Regions from separate parts of the Cupriavidus sp. 01L45 genome, predicted to be linked through region 1. Evidence: predicted binding sites of a transcription regulator. Region 1 holds the regulator's gene; each other region holds the start of a gene.

What was found. The regulator sigma-54, encoded in region 1, starts transcription at its own class of promoters, with help from an activator protein. The targets are predictions, from matches to a motif close to TGGCANGNAANCTGCTTT.
Region 2: the regulator sigma-54 is predicted to act here: its motif matches at 2,620-2,637, upstream of AC1DT6_RS32600 (phenol hydroxylase subunit).
Region 3: the regulator sigma-54 is predicted to act here: its motif matches at 3,059-3,076, upstream of AC1DT6_RS03870 (ammonium transporter).

The regions. Positions count from the first base shown of each region.
Region 1 covers NZ_JBFTSG010000013.1:60,724-65,586, reverse strand. Annotated here, with positions in the region: gene lptA (lipopolysaccharide transport periplasmic protein LptA) at 9-653, shown strand; gene lptB (LPS export ABC transporter ATP-binding protein) at 690-1,475, shown strand; gene AC1DT6_RS11225 (RNA polymerase factor sigma-54) at 1,623-3,098, shown strand; gene hpf (ribosome hibernation-promoting factor, HPF/YfiA family) at 3,148-3,498, shown strand; gene ptsN (PTS IIA-like nitrogen regulatory protein PtsN) at 3,880-4,335, shown strand; gene hprK (HPr(Ser) kinase/phosphatase) at 4,414-4,863, shown strand, end outside.
Region 2 covers NZ_JBFTSG010000060.1:43,788-48,650, reverse strand. Annotated here, with positions in the region: gene poxR (phenol degradation transcriptional regulator PoxR) at 1-1,463, shown strand, start outside; gene AC1DT6_RS32600 (phenol hydroxylase subunit) at 2,672-2,890, shown strand; gene AC1DT6_RS32595 (aromatic/alkene monooxygenase hydroxylase subunit beta) at 2,957-3,952, shown strand; gene AC1DT6_RS32590 (MmoB/DmpM family protein) at 3,963-4,235, shown strand; gene AC1DT6_RS32585 (aromatic/alkene/methane monooxygenase hydroxylase/oxygenase subunit alpha) at 4,277-4,863, shown strand, end outside.
Region 3 covers NZ_JBFTSG010000004.1:57,237-62,099, reverse strand. Annotated here, with positions in the region: gene AC1DT6_RS03880 (Bcr/CflA family multidrug efflux MFS transporter) at 1-694, shown strand, start outside; gene AC1DT6_RS03875 (mechanosensitive ion channel family protein) at 762-1,592, opposite strand; gene AC1DT6_RS03870 (ammonium transporter) at 1,825-3,027, opposite strand; gene AC1DT6_RS03865 (HU family DNA-binding protein) at 3,627-3,908, shown strand; gene AC1DT6_RS03860 (acyl-CoA thioesterase) at 4,100-4,585, shown strand; gene AC1DT6_RS03855 (CreA family protein) at 4,602-4,863, shown strand, end outside.

The DNA of each region.
Region 1 (4,863 bases):
ACGCCAACATGAATTCACTCCTGACGACATCGTCCTGTCGCCGCCGCAGCACGGCCGCTTTGCTGACGCTGGCAGCCGTCCTCGGCCTCACGCTGGCCGCGCCCGCCAGCGCGGAGAAAGCCGACCGCGAGAAACCGCTGGTACTGGAAGCCGACAACGCCAGCTATGACGACGTCAAGCAGGTTTATGTGCTGACTGGCAACGTGGTGCTGACCAAGGGCACCATGGTGTTGAAATCCGACGCGGCCGAAGTGCGCACCGATCCCGAGGGCTACCAGTACGCCGTGGCTACGTCCAAGGGCGGCAAGCAGGCTTATATCCGCCAGAAGCGCGACAACGTCGACGAATACATCGACGGCTGGGGCGACCGCATCGAGTATGACGGCAAGCAGGAACTGTCCAAGCTAATCGGCCGCGCACGCATGGCGCGGCTGGCCGGCGCCAAGCTGGTCGACGAGATCCGCGGCGCAGTGATCACCTACGACAGCCGCAACGAGTTCTACACCGCCAGCGGCGGTACGGAGAACGCGACGGCGGGCAGCCCGTCCGGTCGCGTGCGCGCCGTGTTGTCACCGCGCCAGGAGCAACCCGCCAGCGGCGCCGCCGGCGCCCCGCTGCCGCTCAAGCCTGCGCCCGCCCCCGTCAATCCCTGACGCCGCCGCGTCGCCCGATCCACGGATTCAGCCTTCATGACCGTTACCCAAACCGCACCCTCCCAGCCCGCCACCCTGAAGGACAGCAGCACGCTGGTCGTGCGCCACCTGAAAAAGCGCTACGGCTCGCGCACGGTGGTCAAGGATGTGTCCCTCGACGTAAAGAGCGGCGAGGTGGTCGGACTCCTGGGGCCCAACGGCGCGGGCAAGACCACCTCCTTCTACATGATCGTGGGACTGGTGGCACTGGACGAGGGCGACATCGTGCTCGACGACAAGCACATCAGCGGCCTGGCCATTCACGAACGGGCACGCATGGGCCTGTCCTACCTGCCGCAGGAAGCTTCGGTGTTCCGCAAGCTGAATGTGCAGGAGAACATCCGCGCGGTACTGGAATTGCAGATCCAGGACGGCAAGCCACTTGGCAAGGCCGAACTCGAGCGCCGGCTGGACACGCTGCTCGATGACCTCCAGATTGCCCACCTGCGCGACAATCCGGCGCTTTCGCTGTCAGGCGGCGAACGCCGCCGCGTGGAAATCGCCCGCGCCCTGGCCTCGGCGCCCCGCTTCATCCTGCTAGACGAGCCCTTCGCCGGCGTCGACCCGATCGCGGTGGGCGAGATCCAGCGCATCGTCAGCTTCCTCAAGGCGCGCAATATCGGCGTGCTGATCACCGACCACAACGTGCGCGAGACGCTGGGCATCTGCGATCACGCCTACATCATCAGCGAAGGCGCCGTGCTGGCCTCGGGCCGGCCTGAAGACATCATCGCCAACGAGTCGGTGCGCAAGGTCTACCTGGGCGAGAATTTCCGCATGTAACGCGGCGCGCCACAGCAAGCGGCAGCTGCGGCGACCTTGTGCCCAAGGTGGCTCCGGTGTCGCCTTTTACCCTGCAACGATCACGGCGTCATCAGCGATAGCAATTTCCGTTCCACCGGCACGGAAGTTGGGCATAAAATAGGTCGCATGAAACCGTCGCTACAGCTCCGCCTCTCGCAGCATCTCGCGCTCACGCCGCAACTCCAGCAGTCGATCCGGCTGCTGCAACTGTCCACGCTCGAACTGCAGCAGGAAGTGGAACAGGCGCTGACCGAGAACCCTTTGCTCGAACGCGAGAACGACTGGCTCGACAGCCCGTTGCGCGTTGCCGCCGACGGCTCGGTCAACATGCAGAGCGCTCCCGCGCCGGCGCCCGCCGACGGCCAGGGCACCAGCGAGAACCGCCCCGACGGCGCGCCCGAGGCCGAAGACAGCTATTCCGACAGCAACGAGGACTACGGCAACGACTGGAGCCTCGACGACTTCGCCCGCCGCCCGCAAGGCGACGACGACGAAAAGACCCCGATGCAGTTGCGCGACGCCGAACCCACGCTGCGCGAACATCTGATGGAACAGCTCGCGCCGCTGAAAATTTCGTTGCGCGACAAGGGGCTGGCCATCTTCCTGGTCGAGTCGCTGGACGACGACGGCTACCTGAGCGCCTCGCTCGAGGAAATCTGCAGCGAACTGYCGGATGAACTTGAATTCGAGGTCGACGAGATCCACGCCGTCCTTACCCTGCTGCAGAGCTTCGATCCGCCTGGTGTCGGCGCACGCAATGCGGCCGAATGCCTGGCGCTGCAATTGCGCCGCATCAAGCACCCGCAGCGCGACCTGGCGCTGACCATTGTCACCAATCACCTGGAACTGCTCGCGGTGCGCGACTACACGCGCCTGAAAAAAGCGCTGCAGGTGGACGAGCCGGAATTGAAGTCGGCGCATGAACTGATCCGCTCTCTGGCGCCTTATCCGGGCCATGCGTACAGCCGCCCCGAAGCCGACTTCGTCGTGCCCGATGTTTTTGTCCGTAAACTGAATGGCGGCTGGATCGCGCAGCTCAATCCGGATGTGATGCCGCGGCTACGTATCAACGACATGTACGCGCAGATATTGCGCGGTGCAAAAGGCGATGCGGGTGCTGCGGGACTGCAGCAAAAACTGCAGGAGGCACGCTGGTTGATCAAGAATATCCAGCAAAGGTTCGACACGATATTGCGCGTTGCACAAGCTATTGTCGAACGTCAAAAGAACTTCTTCACCCACGGTGAAATTGCGATGCGCCCCTTGGTTTTGCGGGAGATTGCCGATACACTGGGTTTACACGAGTCCACCATCTCTCGGGTGACTACCAATAAATACATGGCAACGCCGATGGGGACTTTCGAGCTGAAGTATTTCTTCGGCAGTCACGTATCCACAGAAACCGGCGGCGCGGCCTCGTCAACGGCAATTCGTGCGTTGATCAAGCAACTGATAGGAGCCGAAGACGCCAGGAATCCCTTGTCCGACAGCCGGATTGCCGAATTGCTCGGCGAGCAAGGCTTCGTAGTGGCACGACGCACCGTTGCCAAATACCGCGAGGCGCTCAAGATTCCGGCAGTTACTCTCCGCAAGACTTTGTAGCCGAGTTGCATCGCCTGCCTGGTGCAACTCTTTCAGAAGGAGAAACGCTATGAACTTCAAGATCAGTGGACACCACTTGGACATCACGCCCCCGCTGCGTGAGTACGTGGAAACGAAACTGGAGCGTATCGTCAGGCATTTTGATCAAGTCATTGGCGTAAGTGTGCTGCTCTCTGTCGACAATACAAAAGAAAAGGACCGGCGGCAGTACGCGGAAATCAATCTACATCTCAAGGGCAAGGACATCTTTGTCGAAGCGCATCATGAAGACCTGTATGCCGCTATCGACGCGCTCGTCGACAAGCTCGACCGGCAGGTGATTCGCCATAAGGATCGCGTGCAAAGCCACGACCGCGAAGCGGTCAAGTATCAGATGGCCGCATCGCAGATGCAGCAATGACCGTGCCTGGTGGCCCACAGACCGGGCCGCCGGTGTCACTCCCTTGAAACCGGAATCAAGCCGCGCCCATAGCGCGGCTTTTTCGTTCCTGGCGCTCATCCGGGACCACGCGGGGGATTCCGCAACGCATATGGACCGGTGTATGCTGTGCAATACATAGTTCTCAAGCTCAACGATTTTTCCGTGCACGCGGCACCGCTTCCGCGCATCGGGTATTGCAATGCACAAGGCGGGGGCGGGCCTGCTCTATAATGGCCAGACGCCCGACACCGGCAGGGGGACACCCGGTGAAACTTCGGACCTTGGTTTTTTCTTCTTTTTTGCCCGGCGCGATGCCTCCCGGCCCCGGGCCTGCTTACTAGAAAACCCTGCGCATTCCACATGAATCGTTTGGCTAAATTGCTGCCACCCGGCAACATCAACCTCGACGTCAGCGTCACCAGCAAGAAGCGCGTGTTCGAACAGGCCGGGCTCCTCTTCGAGAACAACCATGGCGTGGCGCGCGCTACCGTGACCGACAACCTGTTCGCCCGCGAATCGCTGGGGTCCACTGGTCTTGGCGCCGGGGTTGCCATTCCGCATGGCCGCATCAAGGGACTGAAGCAGCCACTTGYCGCCTTCATGCGCCTGGCCGAGCCGATCCCCTTCGAATCTCCCGACGGCAAGCCGGTAGCGCTGCTGATCTTCCTGCTGGTGCCCGAACAGGCCACCCAGCAACATCTGGAGATTCTCTCGGAGATCGCCCAGCTGCTGTCCGACCGCGAGATGCGCGAAGGACTGGCTACCCTGCCCACCCCCGATGACGTGCACCAGTTGCTGACGCAATGGCACCCCTGACCGGCCTCGGCGATCTTTACGCAGGCGAGCGGGGCAATTGTCCCCGCTGTCTGAAAGCTCGCTCCTGAAAGCACCCGCATGGAACTCACTGGCGTCACCTCGCAGTCGATCTTCGACGACAACGCAGCCGATATCAAACTCTCCTGGGTAGCCGGTCTGGAAGGCGCCGACCGGGCGTTCGATGTCGAGTTCGCACGTGAAGCCACTTCCGCGGCCGATCTCGTCGGCCACTTGAACCTGATCCACCCGAACCGGATCCAGGTCCTGGGCAAGCCCGAGATCACGTATTACCAGCGTCTCGACGACGAGATGCGCAAGCGCCAGATGGGTGAGCTGATCCTGCTGGAACCGCCCTTCCTGGTGATTGCCGACGGCATGGAGCCACCGCCCGACCTGGAACTGCGCTGCACGCGTTCCTCCACGCCCTTGTTCACTACGCCGGTGTCCTCGGCGGCGGTGATCGATCACCTGCGCCTCTACCTGTCGCGCATTTCCGCGCCACGCGTGACCATGCACGGCGTATTCCTC
Region 2 (4,863 bases), on a different contig from region 1:
AGCTGCGCCCCGGCGACAGCGACTTCGGCCTGCTGGAGATCGGGCCCTGCCTGCACACCATCGAAGGCGTGGTGCGCGTGACCCCGGTGAAGGTGGATATCGACATCGCCGCCGGCATCTACGACGGCGAATTCCTGTGGGAAGACTCCTTCGAAGGCGATGTCCACCGCCAGTTGTTCGGCATCGTCGATGAGCCGGCCTGCTGGATGCAGATCGGCTACGCCACGGGCTATACCTCGGCCCTGATGGGCCGCACCATCCTCTACCGCGAGGTGGAGTGCATCGCCTGCGGCCACGATCACTGCCGCATCGTCGGCAAGCCGCTGGAAGCGTGGGAGGACGGTGCCGAGGTGCTAAAGCTCTACCAGCCCGACCCGGTGATCGAGACCATCCTGGAGCTGCAAAGCGAGGTCGAGCACCTGCGCGCCCTGCAGCGCAACAACGGCAAGCCCGCCGATCTGGTGGGCAGCGCGCCCGGGTTCCGCGCTGCCTGGGGCCTGTTGCAGCGCGCCGCCGCAAGCCATGTCACGGTGCTGCTGCTGGGCGAGACCGGCGTCGGCAAAGAGCGCTTCGCGCAAGCGCTGCACGCGGTCAGCGCGCGGGCCGACAAGCCTTTCATCGCCGTCAATTGCGCGGCGATCCCCGATGAACTGATCGAAGCCGAGCTGTTCGGCGTGGAGAAGGGCGCCTTCACCGGCGCCCACCAGTCGCGCCCCGGCCGCTTCGAGCGGGCGCATGGCGGCACGCTGTTCCTGGACGAACTGGGCGAGTTGTCGGCGTCGGCGCAGTCCAAGCTGCTGCGGGTGCTGCAGGAAGGCGAGGTGGAGCGGGTGGGCGGCGCCGAGCCGCGCAAGGTGGACGTACGGCTGGTGGCCGCCACCAACGTAGACCTGGCCGAAGCCGTGAAGCAGGGGACTTTCCGCAAGGACCTGTACTACCGGCTCAACGTCTATCCCGTCACCATCCCGCCGCTGCGCGAGCGCCTCGACGATATCCGCCTGCTGGTAGAGCGCTTCATTGCCCGCTACGGCGCGCGCCACGGCAAGAAGATCGTCGGCATCACCGACCGCGCGTTGGCGGAACTCAGGCGCTACGACTGGCCGGGCAACGTCCGCGAACTGGAAAACGTGATCGAGCGCGGCGTGATCCTGGCCAGCAATGGCGGGCAGATTTCCGCGGACCACCTGTTCCTGCCCAGCAGCGCGCCGCAGGCGATGGACACCGCGCCGCGCCTGGGCGTCAGGGGCACGCTGCCGGAACTGCGCGAAGCGGCGGTGCACGGGCTGCTTGACCATATGGCCGAGCAGCAGCTCGCGCTGGGCGATGTCGAGACCGTGTTGATGGAAGCGGCGATGCAGCGCGCCAACGGTAATATGAGTCAGGCGGCGCGGTTGTTGGGGATTACGCGGCCGCAGTTGGCGTATCGGTGGAAGACGAGGGGGATTCGGGGGGAGGGGGGGTGATTTGGTTGGGTTGGTCGGTGTTTGTTTGAGCGGCGATGGCTATTGCACCCAAGTGCGTACGACATCCCCCTGCGGGGGACGCCGGTCACTCTTCTTTGCTTCGGCAAAGAAGACTAACGAGAAGAAAGCCGACCCTGCCGGGAGCAGAGCAATCGCGGGGGCGAGGGGCGCTGGTTTCGTCGTACGGCCGCAGTTTTGCTGGCATCTGCCGTTACCAGCTTGTAGGGCATCGCAATGGCATGATCCATGGGTTTCGTGGTGATGCCCTTGACCTCGTGTGTGGTGACCATTCCCACATCTGCCGTTACCGGCACGGACCACCACGACACACCACATGCCAATGGTTTCGTGGTGGGGCGGGCGCGGTGGTGAAGGCCTGGGGCATATCACCCGGTGCCACCGCGCCCACGACGGAACCGGACCGCCTGAAACTTCGTGGCCGGCCACTACGCGAGCGACAGACGGCTTGAAGCAAGTGATGTCTGCTACCGGGGGCCTCACCACGAATCCCGGAAGCTGGCAGGATCGTGGCCAGTCAAGCCGGTACCGGCAGAAGCCCGCCGGCACTCTGGGCTGTACGACGAAATCATCGATATTCGAGAGCCTGATGGCTCTGCCCCCGGCAGGGTCGGCTTTCTTCTCGTTAGTCTTCTTTGCCGAAGCAAAGAAGAGTGACCGGCGTCCCCCGCAGGGGGATGTCGTACGCACTTGGGTGCAATAACCATCGCCGCTCAAACAAACACCGACCACCCTCGCAGGGGGATGTCGTATAGCTGTTGGGTGCAAAAACCAACGCCGCTCAAACAAACCGCGCCACCCACCACCCAAAAGCCATTTAATCATTTGATGCAGTCAGCAATCCACACCCCAAGCAAGTGACCAATCCGGTTGTTGCGCCGCATGCGCCCGCAATCCCTTCCCCCTCCTACCTCTAACCTCCCCCCGCCCCCATCACTGTTGCAGCGCCGCAGCCTTACCGCGATTCCGCCGACTCCCCGCAAACCACCGCCCGGCGCGACATTTGATCAATTGATCAAATGTCGCCGCCATCTTCATCAATTGATAGAGCTATGGCGCGGGCATCGCTTCGGGTAAACGCGCAAGCCGGTCCGGCAAGATTCCCAGGATCCCTTGTGCCGTCGTGATTTGCATCCGCTGGCACGCTCTTCGCAATAGAGGCCATACAAGCCAAGCGAAGGAGCAGCGCCATGATCAACCAGTCGGTCCCCTTGTTTGAAGCCACGCCCCGCTACGTCCGCGTCGGCGGTCGCACGCCGGAAGGCTTCGTGCAGTTTGCCTTCAGCGTGTCCGACCCGGAGCTCAACGTCGAGCTGATCATGCCCGAGCCGATGTTCGAGGCTTTTTGCAGCGTCAACCACGTGCGCTTCCTGCCCCCGGAAACTCCGGTGGCCGGCCAGGACGACTGAGCACGCCAAGCCCCGCGCACCCGTTCCCCCCACATAAAAAACAGCAAGACCCAGGAGACCAAAGCGATGCAAGTCGACATTAAGACCCAGCAGATCCAGCCGCTGCGCCAGACCTACGGCCACGTGGCCCGCCGCTTCGGCGACAAGCCCGCCTCGCGCTACCAGGAGGCAACCTACGACGTGCAGTCGGAGGTCAATTTCCACTACCGCCCGACCTGGGATCCGCAGCACGAGATCTACGACAAGCGCCGCACCGCCATCGTGATGAAAGACTGGTACGCGCTCAAGGACCCGCGCCAGTACTTCTACGGCGCTTACGTGACGGCGCGCGGCCGCCAGCAGGACGCCACCGAGAAGAGCTTCGCCTTCGTGGAGAAGCGCGGCTTGCTGCAGGCGCTGCCCGCCGAATGGCAGGACCGCCTGGCCGACGGCCTGCTGCCGCTGCGCCATGTGGAGTGGGGCGCCAACATGAACAACTTCTATTGCGCCGACTACGGCTGGGGCACGGCCATCACGCAGGCCTGCACCTACTGCGCGATGGACCGTCTCGGCATTGCCCAGTACCTGACGCGCATCGGCATGCTGCTCGACGGCAATACCGGCGTGGCGCTGGAGCGCGCCAAGGTGGCCTGGATGGAGAGCGCCGCGTGGCAGCCGATGCGCCGGCTGGTCGAGCGCAGCTTCGTGATCGAGGACTGGTTCGAGACCTTCGTTACCCAGAACCTGGTGCTCGACGGCCTGCTTTACCCGATGGTGTACCAGCACGCCGACGCCGCCATCGTCCGCGGCTGCGGCACGGGGCTGGCGGTGCTGACCGAGTTCATGAACGACTGGCGTGAAGAGCATGCGCGCTGGGTCGACTCGGTGGTGCAAACCGCCGCTGCCGAATCCGACGCCAACCGCGTGCTGCTGTCCGGCTGGGCCCGCGCCGCGCGCACGCAGGTGGCCGAGGCGCTGGTGCCGGTGGCCGACACCTTGCTGGGCGAGGGTGGCGAGCAGGTGATCGCGCTGTGCCTGGAGCAGTTCGACGTACGCCTGAACAAGCTTGGCCTTGCCGCCTGAGGAGCCCGCCATGACCGCCAACGTCTATATCGCGCTGCAAAGCAACGACGACACCCGTCCCATCATCGAAGCCATCACCGAGGCCAACCCGCACGCCGTGGTGTCGCAGTTTCCCGCCATGGTGAAGATCGATGCGCCGGGCCACCTGACCATCGTGCGCGAACTGGTGTCGGAAAAGCTCGGCCGCGAGTGGGACCTGCAGGAGATCCACCTGAACCTGATTTCGCTGTCGGGAAACATCGACGAAGACGACGACGCCTTCACCCTGCACTGGAACGCCTGAGACGGCCCGCCCACCGCAAAGAAAAACGGAGACAGAACACCATGGACGCACGCAAGAAGCTGAACCTGCGGGAAAAATACGCGACGATGACCCGCGACCTCGGCTGGGAAACCACCTACGAGCCGATGGACAAGGTCTTTCCCTACGACAAGTACGAGGGCATCAAGATCCACGACTKGGACAAGTGGGAAGACCCGTTCCGCATGACCATGGACGCCTACTGGAAATACCAGTCGGAGAAGGAGCGCAAGCTGTACGCCATCATCGACTCCTTCGTGCAGAACAATGGCCACCTCAACGTCTCGGACCCGCGCTATCTGAATGCGCTGCGCCTGTTCCTGACCGGCGTGACCCCGCTGGAATACGCGGCGCACCGCGGCTACGCCCATCTCGGGCGGCACTTCCGCGGCGCCGGTGCGCGGGTCGCGGCGCAGATGCAGTCGATCGACGAGCTGCGCCATGCCCAGACCCAGATGCACACGCTGTCGGTCTACAACAAGTACTTCAACGGCTTCGGCGAGTGGCAGCACATGCACGACCGGGTCTGGTACCTGTCCGTGCCCAAGTCCTATTTCGAGGACGCCATGAGCGCGGGGCCGTTCGAGTTCATCACCGCGATCTCGTTCTC
Region 3 (4,863 bases), on a different contig from region 1:
CGCCAGCAGCCTGTTGATCTTGTGGGTGGTCCACCGGTACATGGAAGAATCGCTCGACACCGTCAATGCCATGCCACTGCGCCTTGGCCGCGTACTCGCCAACTACGGCGAGCTGCTGCGAGACCGGGGCTTCGTCGGCTATTCGCTGTCTGCCGGCTGTGCGCAAGCCGGGATGTTCGCCTATATTGCGGGGTCGCCGTTCGTGCTGATCGAGTTGCATGGCATCGATCCCTCTTATTACGGCTTCGTATTCGGTGCCAACGCGTTGGGCTTGATTGGCATGTCGCAACTTAACGCGCGCCTGGTGCGCAACCGCACGCTTGACCACGTGCTGGGGGGCGCCCTGGTTGCGCCGTGCGCGGCAGGCCTGGCATTGGCCGCCGCGGTGCTGGCCGGACTGGCGCCGTTGCCGGTGTTGCTGGCCGGATTCTTTGTGTTTATCGCCAGCCTTGGATGCATCCTGCCGAACGCGTCGGCCCTGGCCATGGCCGAGCAGGGCCAGCGGGCCGGCACAGCGTCCGCGTTGATGGGGACGCTGCAATTCGGGCTGGGCACCCTGGCCGGCGCCGGGGTCAGCTTCTGGCGCGACGGCAGTGCATTGCCGCTGGCGGTAGTCATGGGTATTTGCGGTACCGGTGCGGTACTGATGCGCGTCTTCGGCCGTTCAGGCAAACCGGCGCACGGCGCCGGCTGACTGCTGCCGCCGTAGCGTAGCGGGGCGGCCTGGTTCCACGCTTCCGGCGCCTCCTTTCTCGGCACGGTTACGTGGCCGCGCTGTTTTGCAGCACCACCAGCTGGGCTGGCATCGGCGCGGAGAATCCGGCCTCGCCGAAGCTCTCGCGGATCACGCGGTTGGTGTCGAAATACACCTGCCAGTAATGATCGGTATGGCAGTATGGACGCACGGCAAGGACGGGGCCGACCAGGTTGAATTCGAGAATCTCCACGTCCGGCGGCGGTTCAGTCAGCACGTTGGGCAGTGCGGCCATGCGTTCCTTGAGCAGCGCGGCGGCGGCGATGTGGTCGGTACTGCCGGCCAGCTGCGCCTTGAGTTCAACGCGGCGGTAGGCGTTGGCGCTGAAGTTCTGGATGGTGTCCGCGAAAATCTTGTTGTTGCCGACCACGGTCAGGACATTGTCGGGCGTATCCAGCGTGGTGCAGAACAAGCCGATCTCCCTGACCGTGCCGGTGATTCCACCCACCGTGACGAAATCGCCGACCTTGAATGGCCTCAGCACCACGAGGAAAGCCCCCGCGGCAAAGTTGGACATCAAGCCCGACCAGGCCATGCCGATGGCAACGCCGGCCGCGGCGATCAGCGCGGCGAAGGTGGTGGTCTGGATGCCGAAATAGCCCAGGATGCCGATCACCAGCACGACATTGAGCGTGACCGTGACGATGGACCCGACGTAACGCAGCAAGGTCGGATCGACCTTCTGCTTGGCCAGCGCCCCCTGCACCAGCCGCACCACGAAATGAATCAGCGACCGGCCGATCACCCAGAAGGCGAGGGCAGCAAGTATCTTGATCCCGAATTCGGTCGCATAGGCAATCACTACGTCCTGAAGCTTCTGCAGCGTTGTAGCATCCATCGCGGTTCTCCCTTGCTGGCTCGGCAGGTACACGGGCAACGAACATCGTGCAGCGGATTCCCGGGCGCATCGGGGGCAAGACACGAGTGCGGGCAACGCATTATTGCTACGCCGCGTGCGGAAGTTCAAGCACAAAATGGCCGCCACGAGCGCAGCGCGCCACTGGCCGCCAACGGCCGGGGATCCGCGGCAGCGGATGGCGCGGGGGGGCAAGCCCCCTGCGCGCCGCGGCTTACCAGTTGGTTTCGCGCTCCGGCGTGGCGGAGATGCGATGCAACGACAGGTCCGCGCCGTTGTATTCCGATTCGGCATCGAGCCGGATGCCGACCAGCTTCTTCAATGTGCCGTAGACCACGGTGCCGCCCACCAGGGCGATGACGATGCCAAGCAGCGTGCCGATCGTCTGCGCGCCCAGGGAGACGCCGCCGATGCCGCCCAGCGCCTGGCTGCCAAAGATACCGGCGGCAATGCCGCCCCAGGCACCGCACAGCCCATGCAACGGCCAGACGCCCAGCACGTCGTCGATATGCCATTTGTTCTGGGCCAGCGTAAACAGGTAAACAAACAGCGCGCCGGCGATGGCCCCGGTCACCAGCGCACCCAACGGATGCATCAGGTCCGAGCCCGCGCAGACCGCCACTAGGCCGGCAAGCGGGCCGTTGTAGGCAAAGCCGGGGTCGTTGCGGCCCGCCGCCCAGGCGGCCAGGGTACCGCCCGCCATGGCCATCAGCGAATTGATGGCGACCAGCCCGCTGATCTTGTCGACGGTCTGCGCGCTCATGACATTGAAGCCGAACCACCCCACCGCCAGCACCCAGGCGCCCAACGCCAGGAAGGGGATATTGGAGGGCGGGTGGGCGCTGATGCGGCCGTCCTTCTGGTAGCGTCCGCGGCGCGCGCCCAGCAGCAGGATTGCCGGCAGCGCGATCCAGCCGCCCATGGCGTGAACCACGACAGAGCCGGCGAAGTCGTGGAAGGGCACGCCCGCGACGGAGGTGATCCAGTCTTGCACGCCGAACCGGTTGTTCCAGGCGATGCCTTCGAAGAAGGGATACACCAGGCCAACCAGGACGAAGGTTGCCACCAGTTGCGGATTGAAACGCGAGCGCTCGGCAATCCCGCCGGAAATGATGGCGGGAATGGCGGCCGCAAAAGTTGCCAGGAAAAAGAACTTCACCAGTTCATAGCCGCTTCGTTGCGCCAGTTCATGGGCGCTGGTAAAGAATTCGACCCCATACGCCACGGTGTAGCCGATGAAGAAATAGGCGATGGTGGAAATGGCGAAATCCACCAATATCTTGACCAGGGCGTTGACCTGGTTCTTCTTGCGCACCGTGCCTAACTCAAGAAACGCAAAGCCCGCGTGCATAGCGAGCACCATGATCGCCCCCAGCAGGATGAACAGGGCGTCGGTGCCGCTTTTCCAATTGTCCATACATTCCTCGTGCTCAAAATGGGAGCACTGGTATGCAAAAAGCATTCCAGTGTGGGGCATCCTGGCGGGGAATCTGCACCGTGTTGGGTGCTTTTGCACCGGATTGTCGCGCCTGCGGGGGCTGCCCCGTTGATAGCAGCGAGGGCGATCGCCTTGCAGTCCCTGTGGGGACAGGCAAAAGCCTGCGCCAAAATGATGCACCGCATTGATTTGGGGCGTAGCCCTCTCACACCCATGCACCATAATGGGAGATTGCACCGCTCTTGCCCAGAATCGGGGCATGCCGCCGCCTGTGATCCGCGCATCGCACCGGCGGTGGTAGCGAGCGGACGAAGCAAAGCCGCATCGCGCCACAAGGGATGCGCGTCGCCCGTACGCGCGTTCGAATTCTGCCTAGCCTCAACGGGCGCATTTGAAAGGGCGGAAAAGGGGGGTAAATTCCCCGCAAAGGCGCTTGACTCAAGGATTTGCGGCTTTTTTCGTTGCATTGGTGCCACTGGGGATTGCCCAATGCGTAAAGCGCGGATTAGACTGCGCCGATCGGTAATTTGCCGCGTGGCAGACACTCCGATCAAGACGACCAACAAGGGAAATCAGCCATGAATAAAGGTGAACTGGTATCTGCCATCGCCGCGGACGCCGAATTGAGCAATGCAGCGGCAGAGCGCGCACTGAATGCGGCTCTGGACAATATTAAGAAGGCGGTTGCCAAGGGTGATTCGGTAACGCTGGTGGGTTTCGGCAGCTTCAGCTCCGGCAAGCGCGCCGCGCGTACCGGCCGCAATCCGCGTACCGGCGAGACCATCAAGATTCCGGCCGCAAAGACGGTCAAGTTCTCTGCCGGCCAAGGGTTCAAGGACGCTGTGAACAAGAAGAAGTAAGCAGTCCGCGCCTTGAGCGCTGATAAGAAGGCGGCCCGAAAGGCCGCTTTTTTGTTGGCGCCGGGGTGCGCCGGGACGTGCTCCGCCACAAGGCAAGGGGCCCGTTCCGGGTTAAACTGCCGATCGTCGGCACCAGCCTTTCGACCCGCTTCGCGGGTCCGCCCGGCCGCTTCCAGATTCCGGATTTCATCATGAACGACCTGTCCCACCAGCTTTCCATGACCGTGCTGATGACGCCGGACATGGCCAATTTCTCCGGCAATGTGCACGGCGGCACCATCCTCAAGTATCTCGACATGGTGGCTTATGCCTGTGCCAGCCGCTACGCGGGGCGCTATGTCGTGACCTTGTCGGTCGATCAGGTCGTATTTCGCCAGCCCATCCACGTGGGAGAACTGGTGACCTTCCTGGCAGCAGTCAATTTCACCGGGCGCAGCTCCATGGAGATCGGCATCAAGGTCATCACCGAGAACATTCGCAGCAAGCTGGTGCGCCATACCAATAGCTGCTATTTCACCATGGTGGCGGTGGACGATAATGGCGCCCCGGCCGAGGTGCCGGCGCTGGTGCCGCGTGACGAAGTCGAGCGCCAGCGCTTTGCCGCGGCCCAGCTGCGCCGCCAGCTTCGCCAGGAAATGGAAAAACGGCACGACGAAATCACGGGCAAGGTGTCCTGAGGTGGAAGGGGCACGCATGCATACCAGCCTGATGCGCCTGCTAGCGGCGCTGGCGCTGCTGGCGCCGGCCGCGCATGCCGAGGAGATCGGCAGCGTGAGCACCAATTTCCGCATGACCGGCTCCGACAAGGTGGTGATCGAGGCTTATGACGATCCGATGGTGCAGGGCGTGACGTGCTATGTCTCGCGTGCCCGCACCGGCGGCATCAAGGGATCGCTGGGCATGGCCGAAGATCCGCCCGAAAGCTCGATCGCCTGCCGCCAGGTCGGGCCGATCA